Linked DNA regions of Cytobacillus luteolus. The protein of the gene in region 2 binds, or shares a complex with, the protein of the main gene of each other region. Links are inferred from orthologs where the notes say so. Each region holds a gene or a part of one and is shown on either strand. Other genes may lie near its edges.

Region 1 (16,549 bases), on a different replicon or contig from region 2:
CGCGTCAGCAACTTCCTTCATCGTAAGGGGTCTTAAATAGGTAGTCCCTTTTAAAAAATAATCAGGTTGTCTTTGAATAATTTCATTCATAACATGTAAGATTGTCTGTTTTCGTTGCTCTAGACTTTTTATAATCCATTGACATTGTTGTGCCTTTTCTTTTAAGTACGAACGGGCTTGTGCATCGTTTACTGTTTCCAGCGAGTTATAATACTGGAGATTAAGTGAGACCTTAGGTAACAACTCATCATGTAAGTTAATTTCAATATTCCCATTTTCTACAGTGACAGAAAGATCAGGAGTAATGTAATCTTGTTTCCCGTCATAAAAGGCATTACCCGGACGAGGGTTCAGTGTAACGATAAGATCACTAACCTCCTGGATTGTTTTTAAATCATAAGAAGTTTGCTTCGAAAGCTCTCTCCATGATTTGGAGGCGAATAAGTCAAAATGATTACTAATTATATCTTCAGCAGATCGATGTCTATTAGGAAGTCTTTTAAGTTGAAGCAGTAAAGATTCCTTCACACTTCTAGCTCCAACTCCTGCAGGATCTAAATTTTTTATTAAATTCAATGTATTTTCCACTAACTCTTCAGTTATAGAAAGATTTGCAGCAATTTCATCACTGTCCATTGTTAAATATCCATTATGGTCTAATAAATCAATGATATATTCAGCGATTTTACGCTGATATGGCTCTAGTTTAATTAAAGACACCTGTTCACTTAAGTGTTGATGTAAGGTTTTTTGGTGTAAGTCGACAAAATCTAAGGGATTCATTCTTTCTGCTCTTTTTAATGGTGCTTTCTTCTTACTATATAAATTAGCTTCTGCGCCAGAAATTTCGATTAGTGGGTTTTCAAGGGTCTGCTCCTGTAAAAATTCAGACAGCTCGAGTGAAGAATATTGTAGTAACGTAATAGCTTGTGTTAATTCTTTTGTCATTGTTAACTTTAGTGACTGTTGTTGAAATAACCCTACTCTCATATTCATTCACACCCCTCCTCACTGTATGCCCTTTCAAAAGCCATTTGTATCTTATTTTACATCATCCTCCTTGTATGGTGAATGGCAAATTGTTGGGAATGACTTTTCGTATGTATTTTTTAAAACGAGAGATAGATGCTAATTGTAAGGGGGGATGTAATTATGAGAAAAAATGAAGTTATATACGCTGGTCCATTGACAGGAACACTAGCAGAGGCAAAAGAAAAAGGATTTAGCGAAGAATTCGGTGAGGAATTTGACCCAATCCAGCAAATGTGGCGTGTGAATCCAGTTGATGAAGCAGACTACGATGGTACAATTGGATATAAAGATGCATAACAAAAAACAAAAACCGTCTTACCTCTAAAAAGGTAAAACGGTTATTTTTACGCCCTCGACAGGATTCGAACCCACCCTAAGAGAACCGGAATCTCTTGTGCTATCCACTACACTACGAGGGCATTACAATAAATGTAAACACTGCATTCATCATTATAAGTTAGATTTATTTCCATTGCAAGACATTTTAAAGGGTTAAAAAATCACAATCAAGGGTATCATGGTGATTGTGGTTTTACTTTTTACATATAATTTACTAAGGTCCTTTGAGTACTGTTTTGATTTGTAACTTTATTATTTATATGAGTGGATTGGAGCGGAAGGCACTTGACTCCTGCGGGAGATGAGGAAAGGTCGAGACCCCACAGGCGGCAACGCCGAGGAGGCTCGACTTCCTCCCCGCGGAAAGCAAGTGCCTGAAGCGCAAAGGAACGGGCAAGATACAATTTGCATATTAAAAAGAGGTAATAACTACCCCTCAGTAGAAATAGGATAGTGGTAGCAAGACCTTTCGTTTGACCTTAGTTGACCTTAGTTGTATGATAAACATATACATATTTGAAGAACTAATTAAAGGAGGAACAATTTACATGAACTTAATACCTACAGTCATTGAACAAACAAACCGTGGCGAACGCGCATACGATATCTACTCACGTCTTTTAAAAGACCGTATTATTATGTTAGGTAGCGCAATTGACGATAATGTTGCAAACTCAATCGTTTCTCAATTATTATTCCTAGCTGCAGAAGATCCAGAAAAAGATATCTCACTTTACATCAATAGCCCAGGTGGATCTATCACAGCTGGTATGGCTATTTATGACACAATGCAGTTTATCAAGCCAAAAGTGTCTACAATTTGTATCGGTATGGCAGCTTCTATGGGAGCTTTCCTATTAGCAGCTGGTGAAAAAGGAAAACGTTTTGCACTTCCTAACAGTGAAGTAATGATTCACCAACCACTTGGTGGAGCACAAGGGCAAGCAACTGAAATTGAAATTGCAGCTAAACGTATTCTATTCTTACGTGATAAGCTTAATACAATCCTTTCAGAGCGTACAGGTCAGCCATTAGAAGTGATTGAGCGTGATACAGAGCGCGATAACTTTATGACTGCTGAAAAAGCTCTTGATTATGGACTAATTGATCAAGTGTTAACAAGAAAGCCTGATGAAGGTCCTGCTAGTAAATAAAAGTATAAGATGAGGAAGGTGTCCCTTAGTTTGTAGGGACACCTTTTTTGTGTGGTGATTGGGATTTGGATTTCGACTCGTTCTTTTATTTCTCGCTCAACCTGTCCCAATCACCTCTGGATTCGGACTCGTTCCTGCATTCACTCGCTCAACCTGTACGAATCACCTCTGGATTCAGACTCGTTCCTGTACTCCTTCACTCAACCTGTCCGAATCAGCCTTGAATTCAGACTCGTTCCTGTTCTCCATCACTCAACCTGCCCCAATCAGCCTCGAATTCAGATTCGTTCCTGTACTCCATCACTCAACCTGTCCGAATCAACCAGGGAACAGACTCGTTCTTGCATTTTAGGTGAACAAAAAAAGGCCCCCTCACTTAACCGTGATTGGCCTTTCCTCATTTATCCTTCTTGTTGTACAAATGTTGCTAAAGCTTCTAAAGCTTCTGCTTCATCATTACCATCAGCAGCTAACGTAATTGTAGCTCTAGAGCCGACTGCTAAGCTCATTAGACCCATGATACTTTTCGCATTTACCTTTTTGCCATCTTTCTCTAGGAAAATATCTGAAGAATACTTATTTGCCTCTTGAACGAAAAGGGCAGCTGGACGCGCCTGTAAACCTGTTTTTAATAATACCTCTACTTGTTTTTCAACCATTGTGAATTCCTCCTCTATTTTTTTGTTTTTTAGTTATCTGAAATCGGATGTCCGGCACGTATTTTATCTGCTATTTCGTCAATCTTCCGCAAGCGGTGATTGATTCCTGATTTACTGATTTTTCCTGTTGAAACCATTTCTCCGAGTTCTTTTAAAGTGACATCAGCATAATTAACACGAAGCTCTGCAATTTCACGAAGCTTCTCTGGCAATGCAGTTAGACCAACAGTTGATTCTATGAATCGAATATTTTCAACCTGTCGCAGTGCAGCACCAATCGTTTTATTTAAATTGGCTGTCTCACAGTTTACAAGACGGTTCACGGAATTTCTCATATCGCGAACAATTCTTATATCTTCAAAGCGAAGCAATGCACTATGAGCCCCAATTATATTCAAAAATTCAGTAATTCTTTCTGCTTCTTTAAGATAAGTAATATACCCTTTTTTGCGCTCTAGTGTTTTTGCATTTAAGCCAAAAGAATTCATTAATTCACACAAGGATTCAATATGTTCTTTGTAGAGTGAGAAAATTTCTAGATGATAAGACGATGTTTCTGGGTTATTAACAGAACCGCCTGCTAAAAATGCCCCTCGTAGATAGGAACGTTTACAGCACTTTTTAGCAATGAGCTCCTTTGAAATATCATATAAAAACGAAAAGCCCTCATCGCTGTTAACGATCTTTAAATCTTCTAGAATTTCCTGTGCGCGCTCTACAAGGCGAACGATATAAACATTATTTTTTTTCAGTCTCATCTTTTTACGAACAAGTAGCTCAATTGTTACACTGTATTCTGCTTTTAATAATGTATATATTCTACGGGCAATTGCTGCATTTTCCGTTTGAATATCTAGGACTAGTTTTCTATTCGAAAAGGAGAGTGAGCCATTCATTCGAATTAAAGCAGATAGTTCAGCATGAACACAGCAAGGCTTTAATTGTATATTTGTAAGTTCTTTCTTTGTCTCTGATGCAAATGACACAACATCACCCCCGTGTAGATGGTTAGAAAGTGCATCCGTTTGCACTTTTTATTATAAATGATTTCGTAAATTAATTCCCCTCTAAAACACGGGCTGAATCAACTAATTTATATAAGATTGAAGCTACTTTGGACGTATCATGACGTATCACTTCGTCTTCGTAACTAATAATATTGCCATGGATGATTTCAAGGCCTAGTTCAGAAAGGCGCTGCAGGTCGTAATCAACGGATTGTGCAAGCTCTTTTGCATATTTCGCCTTAATTTTATCAGGAATTCCTTCATCATTCACTAAAATCATATCAAGAAATGATGTATTCATATGTTGATATAAGGCTTTTACATGATCACTTGCTGTGTAATTTAAGGTCTCACCAGCCTGAGTCATCACGTTACATATATAAACCTTTTTTGCTTTAGCTTTTATGACTTCTTCTCCGATTTTTGGCACTAGTAAGTTTGGAAGAATACTTGTATATAGACTACCAGGACCAATAATAATCAAGTCAGCTTCGCGGATCGCTGACAAGGTTTCATTCACTGGTTCAATGTCTTGAGGTGTTAGAAAGACTCGTTTAATTTCCTTACCTGAGTATGGAATTTTTGACTCCCCAGAAACAACTGTTCCATCTTCCATTTCGGCATGTAATATAACACTTCTGTTTGCAGCAGGTAACACTCGTCCTCGTACGTTTAACACCTTGCTCATCTCACTTATAGCATGTACGAAATCACCTGTAATTGTTGTCATTGCTGCTAGAATTAGATTGCCAAGTGAATGCCCAGACAACCCACTTCCATTTTTAAATCGATGCTGAAACAACTCTTCAACTAAGGGTTCTACATCTGACAATGCCGCTATTACATTCCGTATATCCCCAGGTGGAGGAATATCCATCTCATCACGAAGTCTACCAGAGCTGCCACCATCATCCGCAACGGTTACAATCGCAGTAATATCGAGAGGATACTTTTTTAACCCTCTAAGTAAAACGGAAAGCCCTGTTCCCCCACCGATTATGACAATTCTAGGTTGTTTTGCTTTCTTCATAGCTATTCCTTCCTCTTATCAATATCGCGATGAGAGACAATGGTTTTGTATTCATTCGAAAAATATTTACCGAGATATTCAGCAAGTGTTACAGAGCGGTGCTGTCCACCAGTGCAACCTATTGCGATAACTAACTGACTCTTTCCTTCTCGCTTGTAGTAAGGAAGCATAAAGGCCAATAAATCAATTAATTTTTCAGCAAATTTTTGAGTTTCTCCCCATTTTAAAACATAAGATGATACTTCTTCATCAAGTCCTGTTTTCGGTCTAAGTGTATCGATATAGTGAGGATTCGGTAAAAATCTCACATCGAAAACTAGGTCGGCATCAATAGGAATGCCATATTTAAATCCAAATGAAAAGACATTCACCGAGAAAGTCTGAGAAGAATGTGTTGAAAACTGCTTAAGAATTTTCTCACGTAGCTCTCTTGGTTTTAGGTTAGACGTATCATATATTAATTGTGCTCTACCCTTTAACTCCTCAAGAACTTCTCTCTCATTCTCAATTCCTGTTAGTGGTGAACCGTTATTTGCCAACGGGTGAGAGCGACGAGTTTCTTTATAACGACTTACTAAAATAGAGTCTTTTGCATCCAAAAATAGGATCTGTGGGGTAATCCATGATTTTTCAGTGATATCATCTAGTGCTTCAAAAAGACTCTCAAAGAATTCTCTTCCACGCAAGTCCATCACTAATGCTACTTTATTCATTTTACTTCCTGACTCTTTCATAAGCTCTAAAAACTTAGGAAGTAAAGAAGGTGGTAAATTATCTACACAAAAGTAGCCAAGGTCTTCAAAACTTTGAATAGCAACTGTTTTTCCAGCCCCGGACATTCCTGTGATTATCACTAATTGAATATCACTTGTAGAACCTGTACTCATTATTTTACCTCCAATATACAAGATATAGTTAACTAGGATCTAAGCGATAGGCAAGTAGTTCAAAATTGGGGGTATAAGTAAAGGTTCCGTAAATCGTACCACTCCCCTTAATTAAGTAGTCAATGATATGAAAATCACCTGGTGCCATCGGAAGATCGCTCACCTTATCAATTTCATGCCAAGAAACCTTTCCCTCTTCAGATTCATCCACATTTTCCCCATCATATTCTGATGCATAGAAAGTGAACATCATCCATTCGGAAACGATTTCCTCTTGGTCTTTAATAATAAAAGTAAAAATCCCCTTTATTGTAGGATTTTTTAAATATATTCCTGTTTCTTCTCGATATTCTCTTACACACGAATCTTTAACAGATTCTCCTTGCTCCATTTTCCCACCCGGTGCTACCCACCAGCCTCTGCTTGGTTTTTGAAGTAGAAGAACTTTATTGTCTTTCACAAGAACGCAGTTAGTCACCCTTTGCACACATTTCACCCCGAGTCGAACAGCTAGGTGCTGTATATATATGTATTTACCTATCCCGCTGCATGTAAATGAAAGCATTATCATTTATTATACTATTTAAAGTAATGTGTAACAATGAACAAGATATGTATAAAAAATTTTTGTAATGTAATATTCTAAAAGTTTATTACGAATTAGTTTTGTTTAGGTTTCACGTTTCATAGCGTTTTCATGATAAACATGTCCATTGTCCTATTTTTCAGTACTTTTTATATAAAAAAGGGGCACAGGAAAGGGAACCTGTGCCTAACAAGTATCTAATATATAAAAGGGGGTCAATTACTTAACCTCATCATACTAGAAAAATATTTCATGCGTGTTACAACAGAGTTAAATAGTAGTTACTTTTTTATGAAGGACGAGTTTACATTGACACATACCCGTTGAGTTCAGCGGAAGGTACTCGCTTTCCGCGGGCGGTCCGGGGAGCCTCCTCGTCGCTTTGCTCCTGTGGGGTCTCCCCTGCCCCTCACTCCCGCAGGAGTCTCGTACCTTCCGCTGAACTCAACAAGCTTCAAAAAATATAAAGCTTTACTATTGCAAATAAAAAAGTGCCAGGAGCTCCTGACACTTCTTATTATTGACGCTCTTTTAGTTTTTCCATTAGTGATTCGATATAGTGTTGGGCGCTTTGGGCTGCGATGCTTCCGTCGCCTGTTGCGGTTACGATTTGGCGAAGTGTTTTTTCGCGGATGTCTCCTGCTGCAAAAATTCCTTCGACTCTTGTTTCCATTTGGTCGTTTGTCTCGATATAACCGTTTGCATTTGTAATTCCAAGACCTTCGAATGGCTTAGAAAGTGGAACCATTCCAACGTAGATAAAAACACCATCTGCGCTAAATTCTCGTTCTTCTCCAGTTTTAGCATCTGTTAAAATAACGCTACCGACTTTTCCATCTTTATCTTTGATTTCTTTCACTGTTGTATTCCAAATAAAATCAACTTTTTCATTGTCAAATGCTCGTTTTTGAAGAATCTTCTGAGCGCGTAGTTCATCACGACGGTGAACAATTGTTACTTTTGTCGCAAAACGAGTTAGGTAAACACCTTCCTCAACCGCAGAGTCTCCTCCACCAACAACGACTAGTTCTTTTCCTTTAAAGAATGCCCCATCACAAACTGCACAGTAAGAAACACCGCGTCCGCCAAGTTCTTTTTCACCTGGTGCACCTAGCTTTTTATACTCAGCACCTGTTGTGATAATTATAGCGCGTGCTTTATATTGTTTACTTCCAGCAATAACTGTTTTATATTCTTCTCCATCAATAACTTCCTTAATATCTCCGTATGCATATTCAGCACCAAACTTCTTCGCATGCTCAAACATTTTTGTGGAAAGATCAGGACCTAAGATATGATCAAACCCAGGGTAGTTTTCTACTTCCTCTGTATTTGCCATTTGTCCACCAGGTACTCCACGTTCAAGCATTAGGGTAGAAAGATTCGCACGAGATGTATAAACAGCAGCAGTCATACCAGCAGGACCAGCACCTGCAATGATAACATCATAAATTTTTTCTTCAGACATTGTATTGACACTCCTTCAATGCAAATAATAACGTAAATTGTTACTCTCGATTCATACATACAAAATATAGTGTATCCAACTACTATCCTATAAAAACAAGTAATAAAACGCCACAAATTTGCTCACACAAAAGCGTAAGCGCATCGATCAGCCCCGACAAGCAAATGTTCTGTGACAGAAAAAGTCTGCACTTCGACTTTTTATGGTACAGGTTATTTGACCTCGAGGGGCTAGGCGCTGGAGCTGGACGTAGTCATAAAAAATACCCCTTGGTCAGGGGCATTCTATACCTCAAATAAGCTTTGCACGATTTTTACATACTTACTTAAGGTTGATTGAGAGATCTCATATTTTTCACTTATGTGTTTTTTTGTAGTGGGCTGTTGTTGGAGTGTTCTCCACACAAACTCTGAAGCTGCAGCCCATGCCAAGGTATTTGATAATGAATATTCCTCATTCATTAACTGGTCGTAGAGCATGAACCAAGTTAGATATAATTCCTCAAGAAATTCATCTGTACCTTGATTATGTTTAAAAAGGGAGTCTGCTACTTTATATCCATCTTCTATATATACTGGTCCTTTGAAGATTGATTTTTTGTTAAAGGAATGCCAAACAAATTCTGCAAATTCTTTTTCAAGAGTAGAGTACAGCTGATTTTCCTTTAAATCAATACATGAGACCGGGCTATTGGATTTACTTGCAAGAAATAATCCATAAAGACGTTCTTCAATAAAGTCACCCTGTAACCATTTATCGTGTGGATGACTGATGGTTAGTAAAGAATTTGGTCGGTCCCCAGACCAAGGCTCTGTTCCTTTTTTATCAGGATTATCCTCAATTACTCGCTTCCATGCATTTTCAGCGATTGAGATGTTCCCTGTAAAGTATGCAGAATAAGCAAGCCAATAATAAAACGTTTCGTCACCATCAAATCCTTGTCTTTGCAGCGTTCTTAACCATTTAAAAGCCAAATCATAACGGCCAATCAGACCAAAGGTTGCACCTAATTTATAACGATGTTCAACTAAGATTGGATAGATACACTCAAGTTTTTTCGTAAGCTCTTTTACCTTCCTGTTTTTTCTTTGATAGTAAAGGAAGACAAGCATATTACAAAGTGCGTGAAGATTTCCTGGATTTTTAGCCAACACTTCCTCTAGCAAGCGCGATGCAGTAGCGATTTCTCCGGTATAAAAATGCGCTAGTGCCAGGTTATTATATGCTGACCAGAATTCAGGATATTCTTGTGTGATTTCATTTAATAGCTCAATCGCCTCCTGGAGATTACCTGTCTCCAAAAGTTCACGAGCTTGCTCTTGTTTTAAAATCAATTCATCTTCTACTTCGAAATCTATATCGTCATCTGCTGATTCAATGGATAGTAAGTCTAGCAGGTCTTCTGTATCTTCGACAAATTCACCATCTGGATCGTGTTTCAAGTACATTGTTGCATATTTGTTTGATTCTTGAAACAAGCCTAAATGGGCATAGTTATTCGCCATAAAGTACATACACTCTGTCATATCACTATCAATCTCATTAAGTATGGTTGCATGTAGTTTATTAGATTGTTGATAATTTCCAAGGTCCGTAAGTACAACTGCTAATTGGCATAGAAACATGGGGTCTCTAGGCTCTAACTGAATGGCTCTTTGTAAGTATTTTCTGGCACTGTTTAGGTCGCGTTTGCGATACGCTTTAAGGCCTTTATTAAAATAATACTCACCAGTTTGCACAAACGGTAATATTAGGGCAGTCTGTTGAACTTCAGTATATGTGCGTTTTCCCATTTGTTCCTCCAGTTTCTATAATCTCACCGAAGGTAGTATAACACATAGCTAAGGCGATACATAGTAGTAGATTGGAATTGGTGGTTAGTTTTCTAAAAAGATAAATTGGTAGTTTACACTTTATGTTGAATTCAGTAGGATGAAATAGGGTGATAGAATAATGAAGAAAATAGGAATTGGATTTCTCATCTTACTAGGTCTCGGTTTCTTTGCAGTACAGTATGTATGGAAAGAAACTTCTGTCAAAATAATGGATACAGCGCTTGCTCAAACAAAAACCTTACCCGAAATGAAGGAGTTATTGAATGACCCAAGTATACAGGCGCTCCTTAAAGACGAAAAACTTCTTGAAGAAAGCAACCTTCCCTTCACAACTAAAGAAGAAGCCATTAAGGTTGTAACAGGCGCTTTTTCCGCACGTGAAATTGCAAGTATCACCACGATTGTTGCTAATGGTGTCACTGAAGAAGAGAAAGTTGAATTAAAAGAAATGGTCCTGAATAGATTAACACCAGAAGAACTTAACGCACTGATGATACTAGCACTAAAAGAACAACAAAAAGAGCAATAGCTAAGTTATAATAAAATAATAGCAGACTAAATCAAAATGATTTGGTCTGCTATTTTAGATTACTAACTTATTAGCGCCTCTTCTGCAAAGCATCAAGCACTTCATCAAGCGGTAACTTTTGTTCACGAAGTAAGACTAATAGGTGGTAAAGTAGGTCAGCTACTTCCCATTTTAGTTCTTCGGGGTCGCGATTTTTGGCTGCAATAATTACTTCTCCACTTTCCTCGCCGACCTTTTTCAGTATTTTGTCTACGCCTTTTTCAAATAAGTAAGTCGTATAAGAACCCTCTGGCATTTCTGCTTCTCGTGTTGCAATTAGTGCTTCAAGTTCGTTGATGATGGCAAAGCGTTCACTTTCCTTTTGGATTGTCTCCAGCTCTAGTAAGCTATCACTGAAACACGTGTAATTTCCTTTATGACAAGCTGGACCAGCAGGCGTCACCAATACTAAGATTGCATCTTGATCACAATCATAGCGAAGGTCTAAAATTTGTTGCGTGTTGCCTGAGGTTGCACCTTTATGCCAAAGCTCTTGTCTTGAACGGCTATAAAACCACGTTTCTTTTGTTTCAATTGATTTTTTCAACGATTCTTCATTCATATAAGCAAGGGTAAGGACCTCTTTACTGTTCGCATCTTGAACGATTGCTGGAACGAGACCTTTTTCATCAAATTTTATAGAAGCTGTATTCATCTCACAATCATTCCCTTCTCTTTTAAATAGTCCTTTACTTCCTTAACGGATGTTTCTTTATAGTGGAATATACTTGCCGCTAATGCTGCATCTGCTTTCCCTTCCGTAAATGCATCGAAAAAGTGCTCCTTGTTTCCAGCTCCACCTGAAGCAATAACAGGAACCGTAACAGCAGAACTTACTGCTGAAGTTAACGGTAAGTTGAAACCATTTTTTTCTCCATCACTATCCATGCTCGTTAATAAAATTTCACCTGCACCACGTTTAACAGCTTCCTTCGCCCATGCCACAACTTCCCACTCTGTTGCATTCCGACCACCATGTGTATAAACGCGCCACGAACCAAGTGATTCATCGTATTTTGCATCGATTGCAACAACGATACATTGTGAGCCAAAAAAGCGAGAGCCTTCGTTAATCAAGTCGGGATTGAGTAACGCAGCAGTATTTAGGGACACTTTATCCGCACCAGCGCGCAGAATTCGTTTCATATCTTCAAGTGAGTTAATTCCCCCACCTACTGTAAATGGAATCGCTAATTGTGCTGCAACCTGTTCAATGACCTCTACCATTGTTTTACGTCCTTCATGTGAGGCAGATATATCTAGGAATACAAGCTCATCTGCTCTTTCTTCATCATAAAACTTTGCAAGTTCAACCGGATCTCCAGCATCACGAAGTCCAACAAATTGAACCCCTTTTACCACTCTACCGTCTTTCACATCTAAACACGGGATAATTCGTTTTGTAATCATACAGATGACACCTCACGGATAGCCTCGCTTACTGTGAACATGTTCGTATACAGTGCTTTACCTACAATCGCTCCACCAACACCTGATTGTGCGAATTTAGACAGCTGCACTAAGTCAGCAAGTGAACTTACTCCTCCTGAAGCAATCACTTCTTTACCAGTCGCTTCAGCCATTGTCACAACAGCATCAATGTTTGGTCCTGAAAGCATTCCATCTGTAGCGATATCTGTAAAAATAAACGTCTCCGCACCCGCTTGAGCTAGTTCTATCCCTAAGTCTGTTGCCTTAATCGAAGAGGTATTTAACCAACCTTCTGTTGCTACATAGCCATCTTTTGCATCAATTCCGATAGCAATTTTAGCTCCGTATCTCTTTAACATTTCTTTTACAAAGTCAGGATTTGAAATCGCAGCACTTCCTAAAATAACGCGGTCTACCCCGTTTTCTATGTAATAAGCCACATCCTCAAGCGTACGAATTCCGCCACCGATTTGTACCTTAACATTCAGTTTTTTAGCTACCTCAAGTACATATTGATCATTAACACGTTGCCCTTGTTTAGCACCATCAAGGTCAACCATATGTATCCATTCAGCTCCATCACTTGCAAATAGTTGTGCCATTTCAAAAGGTGAGTCACCATAAACAGTCTCTTGATTATAGTCTCCTTGAATTAACCGAACACATTTGCCACCTCTCATATCGATGGCTGGATAAATTGAAAATGAACTCATACTGTTTCCCTCTCTTCAACAATTGCTGCAAAATTCTTTAATATCGATAAGCCGATTTCACTTGATTTTTCCGGGTGAAATTGTGTTCCAAACACATTTCCTTTTCCCACTACGGCCGGAACCTCAACATCATATGAACTACTAGCTAAAATAACATCGTTGTCTTCTGTTTTTACATAATAAGAATGAACAAAGTATACATGTCCTTGTTCAACACCCTCTAATAGAGGTGAATCATTTTTAAATAAAAGTTGATTCCAGCCCATATGTGGAACCTTGTATGCTTCTCCGTTTTCAGTCACTCCAGGAATTCGAATCACTTGCCCTGGTAGCAAAGAAAGACCTTTCGTTAAACCATTCTCTTCACTTTCTTCAAAAAGCAATTGCATTCCAAGACATATGCCAAGCAGTGGTTTACCTTCATTAACATAGTCTTGTATAAACGATGCTAAGCCAGTATTTTTTAAAATCTCCATCGCATCTTTAAACGAACCAACCCCCGGTAAAATGAGGCCCTTCATTTGTTTTAAAACGCTAGGATCTTCTGAAATCACGTACTCATAATTCATTCGCTCCAGTGCTTTGCTAACACTGAACAAATTCCCCATTCCATAATCAATAATTCCTAGCATTCTATAACAATCCCTTCGTTGATGGGACCCCCTTAATTCGTGGGTCAACCGTCGTTGCTTCATCTAATGCACGACCTAATGCTTTAAACACTGCCTCAATCATGTGATGCGTGTTGTGACCATAGTGAACAATTACATGCAAGTTCATTCTCGCTTCAAGAGCAAGCTTCCATAGGAACTCATGAACAAGCTCTGTATCGAATGTACCAACCTGTTTACTTGGGAATTCGGCTCTAAACTCGAGGTGTGGACGGTTACTTAAATCAATCACAACTTGAGCCAGTGTCTCATCCATTGGAACAAATGCATTGCCGTAACGTTTAATACCCTTTTTGTCACCTAAAGCTTCTCTTAACGCTTGACCGATACAAATTCCAATATCTTCAGTTGTATGGTGACCATCAACCTCGATATCACCATCTGCATTTACGATTAAATCAAACTGTCCATGCTTCGCAAAAAGATCAAGCATATGACTTAAAAACGGAACACCTGTCTCTAACTCAGTTCTTCCCTCTCCATCAATTGAAAATCCTAATTCTATATCTGTTTCATTTGTTTTACGTTGAATTGTTGCTTGACGTGACATGAACATTCCTCCATTTGGGTTTTTCGACAAGTGCCACGCACTTGTCGATTGCTTTGGACTATAAAGTGCGTTTCGACAAATGCGTGGCACTTGTCGAATTACTTCTTCAAACGCTCTTCAACTGCTCGTGCATGTGCTTCTAAGCCTTCTAATCGTGCAAAGGCTGCAATTTTAGCTCCGTTTTGTTTAAGGGCTTTTTCACTATATGAAATGATACTCGATTTTTTCACAAAATCATCTACGTTTAATGGACTTGAGAATCGGGCTGTTCCGTTTGTTGGAAGCACATGATTTGGACCAGCAAAGTAATCTCCAACCGGCTCAGAGCTAAATCTCCCAACGAATATAGCTCCTGCATGTTTAATTTTACCGATTTGCTCCATTGCATCTTCAGTGATAATTTCTAAGTGCTCTGGGGCCAATTCATTAACGACTTTAATCGCCTCATCAAGAGTTGAAGTGACATAGATGGCACCATAATCACGTATTGAAGCCTCTGCAATCTCTCTTTTTGGAAGCGTTGAGAGCTGTTTTTCTACTTCTAATGCTACTTGTTCAGCAAGCTCAGATGAAGGTGTAACAAGAATACTAGACGCACGTTCATCATGCTCTGCTTGAGACAATAGGTCTGCAGCCACCTCATTTGGTAGAGCGGTTTCATCTGCCAAAACAACAATCTCACTTGGCCCAGCGATCATATCAATGTCTACATCTCCAAACACCTCGCGTTTAGCTAATGCAACGTAGATATTTCCGGGTCCAATGATTTTATCAACAGGTAAAACGGACTCTGTTCCATAAGCAAGTGCTGCCACAGCCTGAGCTCCGCCAACCTTATAGATTTCTTTTACACCTAATTCACTAGCCGCAACTAAAACGGCTGCAGGAAGATGTCCATCCTTACCAACTGGTGAGGTCATTACGATTCGTTCAACACCAGCTACCTGTGCAGGAATGACATTCATCAGAACTGATGATGGATATGCTGCCTTTCCACCAGGGACGTACACACCTACTGCGTCAATTGGCGTTATTTTTTGGCCAAGAATCGTTCCGTCTTCCTTCATCGTCACCCATGATTCCCTGACTTGACGTGAATGGAAATCACGGATATTCTCTGCTGCTTCACGGATGATATTTATCGTTTCTGAGTTAACCTGTTTAAAGGCCAATGCTACCTCTTCCTCTGTTACCCTAAGAGAAGATAAAGCAACTCCATCAAATTTTTCTGTATAGTTTAACAGTGCTGTATCGCCGTTCTTTTTAACATCCTCAATGATGGAAAGAACAGTCTGTCTCTGTTCTTCTGTACCGTTTTCCAAGGAACGTTTTAAAGAAACCGAAGATGTTACATACTGAATTCTCATATTCTCCAATCCCTTCTGTAAAAGACTACTAGAGTCCATCTACCACATTGGACAATCTTTCAACTAGATCGTCTATTCGTTGATCTTTTAAACGATAGCTTACTGGATTGACTATGATTCGAGACGTTATGTCTGTAATTCTCTCTAACTCTACAAGGCCATTTTCCTTAAGTGTACGTCCCGTTGACACGATGTCTACGATTCGATCAGCCAGGCCAATTAATGGCGCTAACTCTATTGAACCATTCAACTTAATAATTTCCACCTGCTCACCTTGTTCTCGAAAATAACTAGAAGCAACGTTCGGATATTTTGTTGCTACTTTCGGTGCAACTCCTTGTACTTTCGCACCAGGAATACCCGCGACAGCAAGATAGCAATGGCTAATTTTCAAATCAAGTACCTCATAAACATCACGCTCTTCTTCGAGCATAACATCTTTTCCAGCGATTCCCAGGTCTGCTACACCATGCTCAACATATGTAGTCACATCCATCGGCTTTGCCAGGATAAAACGAATCTTTTCTTCTGGAACATCAATAATTAGTTTACGTGAATCTTCGAATTCAGGTGGAAGTTGATACCCCGCTTTACGTAATAACTCAGCAGCCTCTTCAAATATTCTACCTTTTGGCATTGCAATTGTTAAAAGGTCTCCCATTACTTTGCCTCCGTCTTTGACTTATTACCAATAAAATACGTCACTTCAGAAAATGAACTTGTGCAAGCATCGATATCTTTTACTCCTGAGATATCCTGTAATACCACGCGTTCACCTTGCTCTCTTTTTTCTTCAGCATAACGAATTGCTTCTTTTCGATTTTCCGGGCTAAAAATAACACATTGAATGTTGTTAGGCTTTTCATCTAGATCTAGTGCTTCAATCAGACGATCAATGTGTATACCAAAACCGGTTGCCGACTCCGGACGATTAAACTTATTAAACAGTTGATCATAGCGACCACCATTTCCTAATAGAAATCCAACCTTTGGTCCGTACACTTCAAATAAAATACCTGTGTAATAGCTCATGTGACTTACTAAGTTAAAGTCTATTTTAATATAGTCAGCAACACCATAGGCTTCTAAACTTTGCCAGAGTTGCTCAAGTTCATCAACCATCTCTCGACCAGTAGTACTTTCTACAAGCTCTCTTGCCGCAGAGATTTTCGTCATATCTCCTCTTAACTTGAGAAGTTCCAGCAGACGTTGTTTATCAATAGATGATAGAGAAAGACTTTTCACATGCTCG
Region 2 (16,562 bases):
TCGTTCAAGCCATTGTGACGCGATCTTTTGAAAAATCTCTTTTTCTCCTGTTGTTAAGAAGAGGTGGTTTCTCTTATTAGAACCTTTATTTAGTAATCCATTGTAGTAAAGAATCGTACTTACTTCCCTAGCCGTCTCGTCGCCGGAACATATGAGATTCACACTATTTCCGACAGCTTCTTGAATGGTAGGTCTCAATAATGGGTAATGTGTACAACCTAGAATCAATGTATCCATCCTACTATCTTCAAAAGGAAGAAGAGATTCTTTCACAATCTGCATTGCCTTTTCATTATTGAAATCTCCACTTTCCACTAATGGAACAAAACTAGGGCAAGCTAAGCTTTCTACATTAATCTGACTATTTATTGATTTAAGAGCCGTTTCGTACGCTCCACTATTTATTGTATTAATTGTCCCTATAACACCTATGTTGTGATTTTTAGTTACCTTAAGTGCTGTTCTTGCTCCAGGGAATACAACTCCAATTACCGGTATATTTAATTCTGCTTGAATATCGTCCAAAACTAGAGCGGTTGCCGTATTACATGCAATGACTAATAATTTTATGTTGTAAGCAAGTACGTAATTTGTCATTTCCCAAGTAAATTGACTAACTTCTTTCTTAGGCCTTGGACCATACGGACACCTAGCAGTGTCGCCTAAGTAGATAATTTCTTCTTTAGGTAATTGACGCATAATTTCTTTTGCTACTGTCAGTCCACCGACCCCAGAATCGATAATTCCAATTGGTCTGTACAAAAAAATCGCCTCATTCTGCTTTCATTTCATGATGTAGTTTAGCTAAACTTTTCTCTAAAACTAGTATTTCTTCTTTTGAAAAATCACCAAGTACTTCAGATAAGTAATTCTGACGTTTTTGTATTACTTCCTCGATAATGCGCTCACCTTCATCAAGCAGGTGAATCCTTACCACTCGGCGGTCGTTAGGGTCTTTAACACGCATAACTAGATGATTCTTTTCCATTCGATCAATTAAGTCTGTAGTTGTGCTGCATGCGAGAAACATTTTATTGGAAAGCTCACCAATCGTCATATCGCCACCTTCAAAAAGCCATTGAAGTGCAACAAACTGAGGTGGAGTAATTGTATAATTACTAAGAATTTCTCGACCCTTTTGTTTAATGATAGCCGAGATATACCTTAACGATTTTTCTAAATCTGCAACTACCTGATCTTCACTTACCGTTTGATGTCCTTGAATTGACATAATCATCCCCCTTTATAGAATTTAACCACATTCTCTACTAATTTATTTTATTTTCTACTTTTTTCGTCAAAAATGCAAGTAACATTTAGATTACACACCTATATTTAGTGAGTTCTACCAACAAACTTTAAGGGGGGATTTGCTATAAAACAAATCAGCTACCTTACTTTTGTTGTAAGATAGCTGATTGTACTTAAAGCTTAAGTTCGCCCATTCGAAGGAGCTCGACAACTGCTTGAGAGCGCCCCTTGACACCAAGCTTTTGCATCGCATTCGAAATGTGATTTCTAACCGTTTTTTCACTAATAAACAAATCACTGGCGATTTCTTTTGTTGTTTTGTCCTGAACTAATAGTTCAAAAACTTCTCTTTCTCTCTTTGTGAGTAGTGGCTTTGGTTGAAACTCATTCTCCTTCAAGTACTGTAACCCTCCTTGCCTTAGCCAGAGCTGAACTACCGGATGGGTATATATTTAGTCAACATATACTATGAGGTAAATGCGTTTCCTGTGACTGAAATTACGATATGTATTATTATTAATCGCCTATTTTTATATGAAAATAAGTTCCTTTGATACATTTTCTATTACGTTTCTCATATCTGTTGACCATGGTACGCCCTTAGCCTTCTTCTTCGACATTTGAACAATTGTTCCTCTACCTGTAAAGAAGGCATTTTTATGCTCATCCCCACCCATATAATGAAGATCAATCGACGAGTTGCCAATTTTGTGAACCTTAACATAGATGTCGATGACTTGATCAAAATAAACCTGCTTTACAAAATCACACTGAAGATCTGCTACAACAGGGATAACTTCGCTTGCTGGTTTGGTCCATTCTTGCATAAACCCTAACGCTTTAAAGAACTCGATTCGCGCCTCTTCAAAATAGATAAAAGGAATTGTGTTGTTCAAGTGTCCAAACATGTCTGTTTCTGAAAAACGGACTTTAATTTTATGACTAAATTCGAATGATTCTTTCCATGAGGATAAATCATTAATATAAGGTATGTTTTTCATCCTAAGATGCTCCTAACTTTTGGTATTTAATAAAGGTTCTTTTCTAAAAGAATGTTGTTTTAACAGTGAACATTGACCGTTCCTTTGCGCTGCAGGCACTTGCTTTCCGCCGGGAGGAATGCGAGCCTCCTCGGCGCATACGCCTGTGGGGTCTCGCCGGATATTCCTCTACTTCCCGCAGGAGTCAAGTGCCTTCCGCTCCAATCCACTCTTGTTAAATACAGATAAAAGCAACAAACTTTACGAAAAGAGCATTAGTAAAAAAGCCCCTTCAATAATTTGAAGAGGCTTTTACTATTACGCTTGATCACTTCCGAAGAAGTTTCGGAATGATTGGATTGTTGTATCTCTGTTTAATGCTGCAATTGATGTTGTTAAAGGGATACCCTTTGGACAGGATTGCACACAGTTTTGTGAGTTACCACAGTTCGCAAGACCACCATCACCCATGATTGAATTTAGACGTTCTGCTTTATTCATTTCACCAGTTGGGTGAGCATTGAATAAACGAACTTGGGATAAAGGTGCAGGTCCAATGAAATCAGATTTACTATTTACATTAGGACAAGCCTCTAAACACACACCACATGTCATACATTTTGAAAGCTCATATGCCCACTGACGCTTTGTTTCAGGCATACGTGGTCCAGGACCTAAATCATAAGTTCCATCAATCGGAATCCATGCTTTTACCTTTTTAAGAGAATCAAACATTCTCTTACGATCTACCTGTAAATCACGAACTACTGGGAATGTTCTCATTGGCTCCAAACGAATTGGCTGCTCTAGTTGATCAACAAGTGCAGTACAAGACTGACGTGGTTTACCATTGATAATCATCGAACACGCACCACATACTTCCTCAAGACAGTTCATGTCCCAAGAGATTGGTACTGTTTGATTTCCTCTAGCATCCACTGGATTACGTCTGATCTCCATTAGTGCTGAGATTACATTCATGTTCGGACGATATGGAATTTTAAATTCCTGTGTATAAGGGGCTGTTTCAGGACTATCTTGACGAGTAATAATAAAATGAACAATTTTGTTTTCACTCATGTTTTAGTTCTCCCCCTTTTTCTTAGAGTAATCACGCTTACGTGGCTGAATTAAAGATGTATCAACATCCTCATAGCTAAATTGTGGCGCAGACTTACTATCTTTAAATTTAGCCATTGTTGTTTTTAACCACTCTTCATCATTACGCTCAGTGAATTCTGGTTTATAATGTGCTCCACGGCTCTCATTACGGTTGTAAGCACCAAGTGTTACAACACGAGAAAGATGAAGCATGTTTTCTAATTGACGAGTAAATACTGCACCTTGGTTGCTCCATTTCGCAGTATCATTAATATTGATATTTCCAAAACGCTCAAGTAGCTCTTGGATTTTCTCATCTGTTTTCAATAACTTATCATTGTATCTAACAACAGTAACATTATCTGTCATCCACTCACCAAGTTCTTTGTGTAGGACATATGCATTTTCGTTACCGTCCATGCTCATGATTGAATTCCACTTGTCTTCTTGTTCTTTAACGTGACGGTCAAATACTGAAGAAGGAATTGCATCCGTACTCTTTTCTAATCCATTCATGTAACGAATTGCATTTGGACCAGCAACCATACCACCATAAATAGCAGATAATAATGAGTTAGCCCCTAAACGGTTTGCACCGTGTTGAGAGTAATCACACTCACCAGCTGCAAAAAGGCCTGGAATATTCGTCATTTGGTCGTAGTCAACCCATAGTCCACCCATTGAATAGTGAACAGCAGGGAAAATTTTCATTGGCACTTTACGAGGATCATCACCCATGAATTTCTCATAGATTTCAATGATTCCACCAAGTTTAATATCAAGCTCTTTAGGATCTTTATGAGAAAGATCTAAATACACCATGTTTTCTCCGTTAATACCAGCTTTTAAGTCTACACATACGTGGAAGATCTCACGAGTTGCGATATCACGTGGTACTAAGTTTCCGTAAGCAGGATATTTCTCTTCTAGGAAATACCATGGCTTTCCATCTTTATAAGTCCAAACACGTCCACCCTCACCACGAGCTGATTCACTCATCAAACGAAGCTTATCATCTCCCGGGATAGCTGTAGGGTGAATTTGAATAAACTCACCATTTGAATAAATTGCACCTTGTTGATATACGATAGATGCAGCAGAACCAGTATTAATAACTGAGTTAGTTGATTTACCGAAAATAATCCCAGGTCCGCCTGTTGCCATAATTACAGCATCAGCAGCGAAAGCCTTAATTTCCATTGTTGTTAAGTCCTGACCTGTAATACCTCGACAAACACCCTCATCATCAATAATAGCACCTAAAAATTCCCATCCTTCATACTTTGTAACTAGTCCTGCCACTTCATAACGACGAACTTGCTCATCCAAAGCATAAAGTAATTGTTGACCTGTTGTTGCACCAGCAAATGCTGTACGGTGATGCTGAGTACCTCCAAAACGACGGAAATCAAGTAGTCCTTCTGGAGTTCTGTTAAACATTACACCCATACGGTCTAATAAATGAATAATTCCAGGAGCCGCCTCAGTCATAGCTTTTACAGGTGGTTGGTTTGCTAAGAAATCTCCACCGTAAACTGTATCATCAAAGTGTTCCCACGGAGAATCTCCTTCACCCTTCGTATTTACAGCTCCATTAATCCCACCTTGTGCACAAACAGAGTGAGAACGTTTTACCGGAACAAGTGAAAATAAATCTACTTGTACTCCTGCTTCAGCAGCTTTAATCGTTGCCATTAAGCCAGCTAAACCACCGCCGACTACGATAATTCTTCCTTTACCCATAGTAACTCACCCCTCAAAAGTTATTACATATGCAATAACGAGCTTAAATCATTTATTCTAATAAACTTAAATTATAGTTTTTTAGTTTATACAAATGCAAAAATCGCACGTAATCCTACGAAAGATAGTGCTACGAAAATACCAAGTGTTACATAAGTAGAAATTAATTGAGAACGTGGAGAAACTGTAATTCCCCAGCTTACACAGAATGACCACAAGCCGTTCGCAAAATGGAAGATTGTAGAAACAACACCCACAATGTAGAATACTAGCATGAAAGGATTAGCTAGGATGTTTTCCATCATTTGAAAGTTAACTTCAGCACCTAATGCAGCTGCAATACGAGTTTCCCAAACATGCCAAACGATAAAGATAAGTGTAATAATACCTGTTACACGTTGTAATAAGAACATTTGGTTTCGGAAAAAACTATAATTGCTAACATTGTTTTTAGCTGTAAACGCAATGTAAAGTCCATAAACAGCATGGAAGATAATTGGAATAAAGATAATTACAGCCTCTAATACATAACGAAAAGGAAGACTTTCCATAAAATGAGCAGCATTGTTAAATGCCTCTACTCCCTTTGTCGCAAAATGATTCACAATTAAGTGTTGAATTAAGAATATTCCAACTGGAACAACACCTAGAAGTGAATGGAGTCGACGATAAAAAAACTCACGATTTCCTCCCATTAATTTACCCCCTTAAATTTTAGCACCATATCTTTATGGAACTCTTTGTTGCTGCTGTTAAGCATACATTCACTTATATTATTAATTGATAAAATGAAAACCCTTGCAATAGATGTCAAAATTCGCCCAACTCTTCAGAGATGAGACAATAATTGACAATGCTATTGTAGATATTTCTTTATCAATATAATGTAACAAATACATTTTACTCTCATACAGAAGTAGCGTCAAGGAATCCTGTACACAAATTGTTCAAATTAAAACAATTCAATTACCGCTATTACCAATTACTTACAACTAATATCAAATAATTAATTTAGAATCATAATCAGTATTTATTCGACAAAAAAATTCATGTTTTTAATCCACCTTCTTGTTATATAATAATTTAGAGAAAGAGGGGAATCGTGTGAGAAATACTATCTTAGATGTAAATAAATCATTTTTTGATGAAAAACAAGTACCAAGCTTCGGTTATGAATTATTAAGAGAAGTTTTAATACCTGATCTACTCGGCAAAGATACTCCTCAGCTATTATATTGGGCTGGTAAAAATTTAGCTAGGAAGTATCCTTTAGACTCAATAGAGATGATTGTTGATTTTTTCAGTAAAGCTGGTTGGGGACAATTGACACTCGATAAGGATAAGAAAGAAGAACTCGAGTTCCATTTAACAGGTGATCTCGTTTCGAATCGTCTCTCTAGTAAAGAACCTTCCACTTTCCAACTCGAATCAGGCTTTTTGGCTCAACAAATTGAACACCAAAAAGGTCAATTATCTGAAGCATATGAACAACAGAAAAACAGGGCCTTAAAGGTCATTTTCACAGTAAAAACTGACAAAAAGGACATCATTAAACATATTTAATGGTTAATGGAAAAGGTGCTACACAGTTTGTGTCGCACCTTTTTTCATTATCTAAATTGTAACCTCTGATTTGTCAGAAACTGATAAACTAAATGCCTCATGTAGGGCATCTACTGCCTTGACCATGTTCACCTGCTCAACTACGGTCGATACTTTGATTTCAGATGTACTTACCATTTTCACTTGAATTTCGTGATTTGCTAGCACTTGAAACATTTCGGCTGCTACTCCGGGGTTGGAAATCATTCCTGAGCCAACAATAGAGACCTTGGCCAATCCACTTTCATGCTGAATTTCAGTAAACTTAAGCTCCTCACGGTTACTATTTAATACATGAAGAGTATCCTCTAAATCAGCTGTTTTAACTGAGAAAGAAATAGATGTTGTATTATCATTGGTTGTACTTTGAATGATAATATCCACATTTAAGCCATTCTGTGCTAATGTTGTAAAGATTTTAGATAATGTCTGTAGTTCATTAGGTAATCCACAGACTGTTACCCTTGTTACTTGGTCTTCAAATGCAATGCCTCTAACAATTAAGTTTTTTTCCATTGAAACTTCCTCCTCGATGATTGTCCCATTTTCTAACTCCATGCTTGATCTAACCTCTAAAGGCATTAAGTAATTTTTGGCAAATTCAACTGCTCTGGGGTGAAGTACGCCTGCACCTAAATTAGCTAGTTCCAACATTTCATCATAGGAGACAGACTGTAATTTTCTTGCAGTTTTTATATAGCGTGGATCAGTAGTAAAGACTCCAGTTACATCAGTATATATATCACACTTATCAGCTTTTAATGCGGCAGCCAAAGCAACTGCTGTTGTATCAGATCCACCTCTCCCAAGTGTAGTAATAGCACCATCTACTGTAATTCCTTGGAATCCAGCAACCACAACAATTTGTCCTTTATTTAAACTTTCGTTTAATTTCTTTGTATCTATATTTACGATACGTGCATTGCTATGTATCGCTTCAGTCTCAATGCCAGCTTGCCATCCTGTAAATGATATTGAATCATATCCTTTTTCTTGTAATGCTAATGTTAATAATGAAATGGTAACTTGTTCTCCTGTTGAAAGAAGCATATCCATTTCACGCTTGCTAGGATTTTTACTAATTTGCTTCGCTAAAGACACAAGTTCATCTGTTGATTTTCCCATAGCAGAAACGACAACAACCACTTTATTACCTTTGTCTACCTCATGAACAACTCGATTTGCAACGTTCTGAATACGCTCAATTGAACCAACCGATGTACCACCAAATTTTTGTACAATGATTCCCATTATTTTATCATCCTCTTCATTAAGTTCTCTAAAACGCAAAAAAGCAATGAGACTAACATCTCATTGCAGTGATAACGATAATTACGTGTCACTTCGTGAGATAGCCCTCCAAGAGTAAATCTTGACAGTCTTACATCTATTAAATGCAAAACCAGCGAAAAAACAAAATGAGCGTTTTATCACTTCGGCGAGCTTCCCTTTCAAACAGTGATTTACAGAGCTCATTCTCCTCCCACTGCCTACTTATAAAGCACGCACCTCTATCTTCACTTCAGTTTCTGAAGTGTATGAATATCAAATTAGTTGTAATTATATCAGAATTGGATGTAAAAATACAAGAATTAATTTCTTAATTTCTCATAGATTATCTCCGCAGTTTGGCGAGGTATTTTAGCCTCTACAATTTCTTCTATAGTTGCTGAACGTAGTTTTTTTATCGAGCCAAAATGTTTAAGAAGTGCTTTCTTTCTTTTTTCTCCCACACCAGGTATATCATCCAGAACAGATTGAAATGCAGACTTCCCTCTAATTTGACGATGAAAAGTTATTGCAAATCGATGAACTTCATCTTGAATTCGCTGTAATAGATAAAACTCTTGACTATTTCGTGGTAGCTGGATAATTTCAGCAGTCTCTCCCAATAATAACTCTGAAGTTCTATGTCTTTCATCCTTAGCAAGCCCTGCTGTCGGAACCTCTAATCCTAGCTCATTCTCTAATACATCCCTAACTGCCGCTAAATGACCTTTACCACCATCAATAATAATTAAATCAGGTAGTGGTAGTTGTTCCTTTAGTACTCTTGAATATCGCCTTCTAACGACTTCTCGCATCGATTCATAATCATCTGGACCGATTACGGACTTAATTTTATACTTTCGATACTCTTTTTTCTCAGGCTTGCCATCTATAAACACAATCATCGCAGAAACAGGATCTGTTCCTTGTATATTAGAATTATCAAAAGCCTCAATCCGATGAGGTGTAGCAATTCCTAAGTGGATACCTAACTGTTCAACTGCCTTAATCGTTCTCTCTTCATCTCTTTCAATTAGGGAGAATTTCTCTTTTATCGCAATAAAAGCATTTTTAGTTGCTAAATCTATTAAATCCTTCTTCTGCCCCTTACTAGGCTGAAACACACTTACTTCTAAAAGTTTTTCTACCATTTCCTTGTCTACCGTCTTAGGTAATAGAATTTCTTTGGGTTTAAAATGATTATTTTGCGAGTAAAATTGCCCTAAAAATGTTAGGAAATCTTCCTCAGGCTCATCATAAAATGGGAATAAAGAAACTTCACGCTCTATTAATTTCCCTTGCCTAATAAAAAAGACTTGTACACACATCCAGCCTTTGTCATAAGAAAAACCGAATACATCGCGATCTACAAAGTCAGTCATCGTCATCTTTTGTCTTTCCATTGTTGTTTCAATATGCGCTATTTGATCTCGATATTCTTTTGCTCTTTCAAAGTCAAGGTTTTCAGAAGCATTAATCATTTTCTCAGTTAAGTTAGTTTTAATTTCCTTGTAACCACCATTTAAAAACTTGGAAATCTCATCCACCAACTGTTTATTTTGCTCTTCTGAAACCGACTGGATACAAGGTGCTAAGCACTGACCAATATGATAATAAAGACATACTTTATCAGGCAAAGTAGAACATTTTCTAAGCGGATAGATTCGGTCTAATAGCTTTTTCGTTTCACTAGCCGCCTGTGCATTTGGATAAGGGCCAAAGTATTTCCCTTTATCTTTTTTCACATTACGGGTTATGAGTAATCTTGGATGTCTTTCAGCGGTAATCTTAATAAAAGGATAACTTTTATCATCCTTTAACATCACATTATATTTTGGGTCATATTTTTTAATTAAGTTCATTTCTAGTACTAATGCATCTATGTTTGAAGGTGTTACAATATATTCAAAATCAACAATCTCTTGAACTAAGCGTAGCGTCTTACCGTCATGAGAACCAGTAAAATAAGATCGAACTCTATTTTTTAATATTTTTGCTTTCCCTACATAGATAATCGTCCCATTTTTATCCTTCATTAAATAGCAGCCTGGTTGATCTGGAAGTACGGAAAGTTTTTCTTTTAGGTGATCATGCATTTGCAACCACTCCATTACACAATGTTGAGAATTTAACTAACACTTATTGTATCATGATTTGTGTACACTAGGACTTGTAAAATAAAGTAATTGTCTTTTATACCAAAAAAAAAGGTAACAGGGAGTTATTCGCTAGAATCCACTCGCTTTCCGCGGGCAGTCCGGGGGCCTCCCGGCGCTACGCACCTGTGGGGTCTCCCGTTGACGTCCTACTCCCGCAGGAGTCTCGTGGATTCTAGCGAATAACCTAACTCTCAACATTAGTTTTAATTTTTTTTTGTTACAACAAAGACTTACCTAAAAAATAGCTTTCGACAATATTTCCTAAGAAATACAAAAAAAACAGCCTAATTATATAGGCTGTTGTTGGATTATGCGTGTTTGTTTAGTAATTCAGCAAGTGCATCTTTAGGTTGGAATCCAACAACCTTATCTACAACTTCGCCGTTTTTCATAACTAGTAATGTTGGGATACTCATAACTCCGAATTTCCCTGCAGTCTCTTGATTTTCGTCAACATCGATTTTCACGATTTTAACTTTTTCACCCATTTCTGAGTCTAATTCTTCTAATACAGGAGCAATCATTTTACAAGGTCCACACCATGGAGCCCAGAAATCTGCAAGAACTAGACCTTCGCTAGTTTCCGTATTGAAATTTTGATCTGTTACATTTGAAATTGCCATATTTTTTTCCTCCTTTAAAACGTTTATATATTGTAGTTAACCTAGCATGTGAATACCTAAGTAACTAACACCTCCAGAATAATTTACCGTTATTCTGAGTAGCTAAACACAGTATATCACCTGGAAGTTTTAGATGCTAATTATTTGCTTCGTACGTAATATATGCTAGGACGGTTAAATCTATGTAAGTAAAATACCCTAATTTAAAGCATTATATTTGTTTATTAGTTACACTAACCCGTTGATTTCAGCTGAAGGCACTCGCTTTCCGCGGGCGGTCCGTGAGCCTCCAAATCAAGTAGCCTATATTCATAAATAAAAGGCAACCACTTGGCTGCCTCTTTATGTTAAGAATGTACTTTCAGTTTTTTAAACTCTTCTGTAAGAAGTGGTACAACTTCAAATAAGTCTCCAACGATTCCGTAATCAGCTACTTTGAAGATGTTTGCTTCTGGGTCTTTATTGATAGCTACGATAACTTTAGAGTTAGACATACCAGCTAAATGTTGAATTGCACCTGAGATACCGCAAGCAATATATAGGTCTGGTGTAACTACTTTACCTGTTTGGCCGATTTGTAGTGAATAATCACAGTATTCAGCGTCACAAGCTCCACGAGAAGCACCAATTGCTCCACCAAGAACATTAGCTAGTTCTTTTAATGGTTCAAATCCATCTTCGCTTTTCACTCCACGACCACCAGCAATAACAACCTTTGCCTCTGACAAGTCAACACCTTCAGATGCTTTTCTCACTACTTCCTTTACAATTGTACGTAAGTCTTTAATATCAACTGATAATGAAGACACTTCACCTGTACGTGACTCGTCTTTTGCTAAAGGAGCAATGTTATTTGGACGGATTGTAGCAAAGATTAATCCATCAGTAATAATTTTCTTCTCAAATGCTTTACCTGAGTAGATTGGTCTTGTAAACACAAGATTACCGCCTGTTGCCTCAACATCTGTTGCATCAGAAATTAATCCAGAATTTAGCTTACCAGCAATTTTAGGAGCTAAGTCTTTTCCTAATGCAGTGTGTCCAATCACTAATCCTTCTGGACTTTCAGCATCAATAACAGCTAATAAAGCTTGAGCATATCCATCAGGTGTATACGTTTTCAATTTTTCGTCTTCAACTGTTACTACTTTATCTGCACCGTAGTGAAATAATTCAGTAGCTAATGAGCTAACACCGTCTCCTAGTAAGACAGCTACAACTTCTCCACCTTCAGCAACTGTTTTACCTGCAGAAATCGTTTCAAATGAAACATTACGTAATGAGTTATCACGTGCTTCAGCTAATACTAACACTTTTCTTGCCATTTTATTTTACCCCCTAATTTTAGTAGAGTGATATATTTATAAGTCTCTTACACTACTTTTGCTTCAGTATGAAGTAATGAAACCAGTTCTTTAACTTGGTCAGCTAATTCACCTTGAAGAACTTTACCAGCTTCTTTTTTAGGTGGTAAATAGATTTCAATAGTTTTTGTTTTTGCTTCTACATCATCTTCTTCTAAATCTAAGTCATCTAGTTCTAATTCTTCTAGAGGCTTTTTCTTAGCTTTCATAATCCCAGGTAGAGAAGGATAACGAGGCTCATTTAATCCTTGTTGTGCAGTTACTAATAATGGTAGTGTTGTTTCAATTACTTCAGAGTCTCCTTCAACATCACGAGTAACAGTAACATTCTTTCCATTGATTTCTAATTTAGTAATTGTTGTAACATATGGAATATCTAGTAATTCTGCAACACGTGGTCCAACTTGTCCAGACCCACCATCAATTGCTACATTACCACCTAAGATTAGGTCAACTTCTTTATCTTTTAAGAATTCAGAAATGATTTTAGCAGTTGTAAACTGATCTCCTGCTTCTACATCATCTTCTGTATTGATAAGAACTGCTTTATCAGCACCCATTGCTAAAGCAGTACGAAGTTCTTTCTCAGCATCCTCTGTACCAACAGTTACAACAGTTACCTCGCCACCGTTTGCGTCTCTAACTTGAATCGCTTCTTCAATGGCATATTCATCATAAGGGTTAATTATAAATTCGGCACCATCTTCACTAATTTGACCGTTTTTAACTACAATCTTCTCTTCTGTGTCAAATGTTCTTTTCATAATAACAAAGATGTTCATTGTTTCCCCTCCTACAAAATTAAAAGCTTATAAGTTTTAATAATTCTAAAACCTTATATAACTATTTTACTATAATTTCTGAATATTGAATAGAAAAATAGTTTAAAATAATCTTTATTTTCCTTTGAATTGAGGTTGACGCTTTTCAATAAAAGCTTGGATACCTTCTTGGCCATCCTCTGATGTAAAGACTTGACCGAATAACTCAGCCTCTCTTGCAACACCCGCATGGTATTGTTTTGTCTTAGCAATATTTAATAACTCGATGGTAGCAGCAATGGAGATTGGGCTTTTCGCAGCAATCTTTTTAGCAATTTTGTATGTTTCTTCTACTAAGCTCTCCTCTGGAAATGCATGGTTTGCTAATCCAAACTGAACAGCTTCCTTTCCACTAATAGGGTCACTTGTCCAAAGCATTTCAGCTGCTTTAGACACACCAATAAACTTTGGTAGTCTAGCTGTTCCAGCAAAACCAGGGATTAATCCTAATTGAAGTTCTGGAAGACCTAACTTTGCAGTTTCACTTACAATTCTAAAGTGACAACCCATTGCTAATTCTAAGCCACCACCTAGTGCAGCTCCATGAATGCTAGCAATGATTGGTTTGGTGAAGTTTTCCATTCTTTCAAATAGATCCTGCCCGTATGTAGACAGCTTTGAGAACTCTTCTCCATTTGAAACAGTCGTAAATTCTTTAATATCTGCACCTGCAGAGAAGAATCTGCCCTCTCCTTTTAAAACAATTACTCTAACTTCTTCATTAGTCTCAAGACCATCAAGTACTCCCGATAGCTCCTTTAGGACTAAAGATGATAAAGCATTTGCAGGTGGATGATTAATTGTAATTGTGGCAATTCTTTCCTCAATTGTTGTACTTAGTAATGCCATTTGCTTTCCCCCTAACTATTAGGCTTGAAGAATCCACATCCGTAGATCAATAGTTGGTGTACTTGTCCTGTTAACTTTAAGAGATCATATTTTTGTTCATTCATAACCCAAGTGGTGACAGTCTCGTCTATAGTACCGAAAACCATCTGCCTTGCTAGTCGAACGTCTAAATCAGCCCTGAACTCGCCATTTTCTTTACCCTGAATAATGATTTGATCAACGACCTTCAAGTAACCTTTTAGAACTTCATTTATTCGAAGTCTAAGTTCTTTATTAGATTGACGTAATTCTAGTTGGGTAACAATCGCTAAATCATGATCAGCAGCTAATAAGGAAAAGTGTTTTTCCACCAACATTAACAATTTCTCTGCAGCAGTCTGTTTTCCTGCAATTTCTTCTTCAATTTTCTCGATAAAATTGCCCATCTTTTCTTGGAACAAGGAAACGAGAATATCTTCTTTGTTTTTAAAGTAGAGGTAAATTGTCCCATCAGCTACTCCTGCTTGTTTTGCAATCTTTGAAACTTGTGCTTGATGGTAGCCGTTCTCGGCAATTACGACTACTGCTGCATCTATAATTTGTTTGAATTTTGGCTTCGTTCGTTTCAACTATGTTACTTCCTTTCATAAAATGAATGAATCGTCATTCATATTTTTATAATAAGGCCTTAATTAACTGCTGTCAAGTTTGTGTTAGCTAAGAAGAGCCACGCTCTGTTATCATGGCTCTTTGCATGATGTGTCTAACATTGGTGAACCGTCTATTGCAAAGTATATTGATAACCTTTAACATTAAGCCTGCTTGATTTTATCCTTCTCTTCATCCACTAAAGCTCTTCTCAATATTTTCCCTACCGCAGTCTTTGGAAGTTCTTTTCGGAATTCGTATTTTCTAGGCACCTTATATGCAGCCAAGTGTTTTCTGGCATATTCATCTAATTCAGCCTCAGTTATTGTTTTACCCTCTTTAGCTACTACATACGCTTTTACAGTTTCTCCTCGGTAAGGATCCGGGATACCTGCAACAACAACCTCTTGAACTTTATCATGCTCATATAGTACTTCTTCAATCTCACGAGGATAAATATTATATCCACCTGCGATAATCATATCTTTTTTGCGATCAACAATATAGAAGTATCCGTCCTCATCCATATAACCTAAATCTCCAGTTAATAGCCAACCGTCTTTGAGTGTTGCTTCAGTTTCTTCTGGTCTATTCCAATACCCTTTCATTACCTGTGGACCACGAATGATAACTTCACCAATTTGCTTGACTTCTGCTTCCTCGCCAGTTTGCATATCAATGATTTTAGCATCTGTATCGGGCCATGGTAATCCAATACTCCCACTTACTCTTTTCCCCCAAAGGAAATTCGAATGTGTCACCGGTGACGCTTCAGATAAACCATAACCTTCAACTACTTTACCACCTGTTACCTCTTCAAACTGCTCTTGCACTTCAACCGGAAGGGGTGCAGAACCACTTATGCACGCTTGAACTGAGGATAAATCATATTTTTTAATGTCAGGATGATTTAGTAATGCGATATAGATAGTCGGTGCACCAGGAAATAAGGTTGGTTTGAATTTCTGAATGGTCTTTAAGGTGTCTGTTGCGTCAAATTTTGGTAATAATACCATCTTATAAGCCTGCATGATTGAAAGATTCATAACAGTTGTCATGCCATACACATGGAAAAATGGTAATATTCCTAGAACAGACTCTTCCCCTCTTTTGCAATTATACATCCAAGTTGTACACATTAAAGTATTAGCTACAAGATTTCTGTGTGTTAGCATTACACCCTTTGGAAAGCCGGTCGTACCACCTGTATATTGCAATAAAGCAATATCTTCTTCTGGATTAATGTCTAATTCGATTTCTTTTGCTTCACTCGACTTTAAGATTTCTGTAAGTAAATGATTTTCCCCTTGATGTTCTACCTTTACAACAATCCCATATTGTTTTTTCTGAATAAATGGGTAAATCATGTTCTTTGGAAAAGGTAAAAAATCTTTAATCCCAGTCACGATAATATGTTCAAGGCATGTTTGCGCTTTCACTTTTGAAACTCTTGGATATAGAATATCGAGTGTAATGATTATTTTAGAGCCAGAATCGTTCATTTGATATTCTATTTCGCGTTCCATATAAAGTGGGTTTGTCTGAACAACTACTCCACCTGCAAATAATGTACCATAGTAAGCGATTACACCTTGTGGGCAATTCGGAAGCATGATTGCAACTCTATCACCTTTCTCAAGCCCAATTTTCTTTAGATAGTTTGCAAATTTAAGCGAACTCTCGTAAAGTTCAGCATACGTCAATTCCTTACCTAGAAAGTGTATTGCTTTTTTGTTTGGGTACTCCTTTGTTACATCCTTCAAATAGGATTGTAAAGACTTATTACCATAATCAAGTGAATGTGGTATCTCTTTTGGGTATTGCTTTAACCATGGTTTACGTTGTTCCATCTTATTTCCCCTCCTTAATATATTTTATATCCAAAACAATTACGTTTTGAATATTCTAACCATTTTCTCCATTATAGTACATACGCAATATTGTGACAATTGGAGTTTAAATAAATGTTTAAATTTAAATAATAAAAGGCATCCAAAATTGAATGCCTTTTACTGATTGTTATGCAAAGAACGTCATATATATTATTCCTATCAATATAAAGAGGCCGCATAGACCTAAAAGTACTTTTGCTAATGTTTCCATCTAGTTTCACCTTACCCTATACCTGCACCGATGACGAATGATAAACCAACTGAAATGGTTAGTGATATAA

The links.
Region 1: the proteins of trxA (region 2) and trxB are in contact, whole or in part, in a crystal structure (PDB 1F6M), measured with the Escherichia coli proteins. The link is inferred for Cytobacillus luteolus from one-to-one orthologs.

What each region holds. Positions count from the first base shown.
Region 1 is NZ_JAGGKM010000005.1:354,171-370,719, reverse strand. What follows is about bases 6,188-9,028. They hold trxB (thioredoxin-disulfide reductase), read right to left. Parts: upstream 8,163-9,028; coding sequence 7,212-8,162; downstream 6,188-7,211. Other genes in these bases: J2Z26_RS16230 (tetratricopeptide repeat protein), read right to left, coding at 8,447-9,028; J2Z26_RS16240 (8-oxo-dGTP diphosphatase), read right to left, coding at 6,188-6,595. Also shown: rpoN (RNA polymerase factor sigma-54), read right to left, coding at 1-996; J2Z26_RS16275 (hypothetical protein), read left to right, coding at 1,153-1,329; ATP-dependent Clp endopeptidase proteolytic subunit ClpP, read left to right, coding at 1,920-2,525; J2Z26_RS16260 (HPr family phosphocarrier protein), read right to left, coding at 2,927-3,184; DNA-binding protein WhiA, read right to left, coding at 3,214-4,170; J2Z26_RS16250 (gluconeogenesis factor YvcK family protein), read right to left, coding at 4,241-5,221; RNase adapter RapZ, read right to left, coding at 5,224-6,108; more of J2Z26_RS16240, read right to left, coding at 6,137-6,187; more of J2Z26_RS16230, read right to left, coding at 9,029-9,955; J2Z26_RS16225 (hypothetical protein), read left to right, coding at 10,116-10,526; bifunctional phosphoribosyl-AMP cyclohydrolase/phosphoribosyl-ATP diphosphatase HisIE, read right to left, coding at 10,597-11,220; imidazole glycerol phosphate synthase subunit HisF, read right to left, coding at 11,217-11,975; hisA (1-(5-phosphoribosyl)-5-[(5-phosphoribosylamino)methylideneamino]imidazole-4-carboxamide isomerase), read right to left, coding at 11,972-12,709; imidazole glycerol phosphate synthase subunit HisH, read right to left, coding at 12,706-13,341; imidazoleglycerol-phosphate dehydratase HisB, read right to left, coding at 13,343-13,930; hisD (histidinol dehydrogenase), read right to left, coding at 14,029-15,297; and 2 more genes.
Region 2 is NZ_JAGGKM010000004.1:261,697-278,258, forward strand. The notes cover bases 9,072-11,925. They hold trxA (thioredoxin), read right to left. Parts: upstream 10,729-11,925; coding sequence 10,414-10,728; downstream 9,072-10,413. Other genes in these bases: uvrC (excinuclease ABC subunit UvrC), read right to left, coding at 9,072-10,042; J2Z26_RS13395 (electron transfer flavoprotein subunit alpha/FixB family protein), read right to left, coding at 11,076-11,925. In the rest of the region: racE (glutamate racemase), read right to left, coding at 1-762; J2Z26_RS13345 (MarR family winged helix-turn-helix transcriptional regulator), read right to left, coding at 773-1,231; spore germination transcription factor GerE, read right to left, coding at 1,425-1,649; J2Z26_RS13355 (acyl-CoA thioesterase), read right to left, coding at 1,782-2,252; sdhB (succinate dehydrogenase iron-sulfur subunit), read right to left, coding at 2,550-3,311; sdhA (succinate dehydrogenase flavoprotein subunit), read right to left, coding at 3,315-5,075; J2Z26_RS13370 (succinate dehydrogenase cytochrome b558 subunit), read right to left, coding at 5,162-5,770; J2Z26_RS13375 (YslB family protein), read left to right, coding at 6,180-6,638; J2Z26_RS13380 (aspartate kinase), read right to left, coding at 6,690-7,928; more of uvrC, read right to left, coding at 8,270-9,071; more of J2Z26_RS13395, read right to left, coding at 11,926-12,053; J2Z26_RS13400 (electron transfer flavoprotein subunit beta/FixA family protein), read right to left, coding at 12,101-12,874; J2Z26_RS13405 (enoyl-CoA hydratase), read right to left, coding at 12,989-13,762; J2Z26_RS13410 (TetR/AcrR family transcriptional regulator), read right to left, coding at 13,774-14,370; J2Z26_RS13415 (long-chain-fatty-acid--CoA ligase), read right to left, coding at 14,554-16,239; J2Z26_RS13420 (DUF350 domain-containing protein), read right to left, coding at 16,504-16,562. UniProt on the Escherichia coli protein: Participates in various redox reactions through the reversible oxidation of its active center dithiol to a disulfide and catalyzes dithiol-disulfide exchange reactions.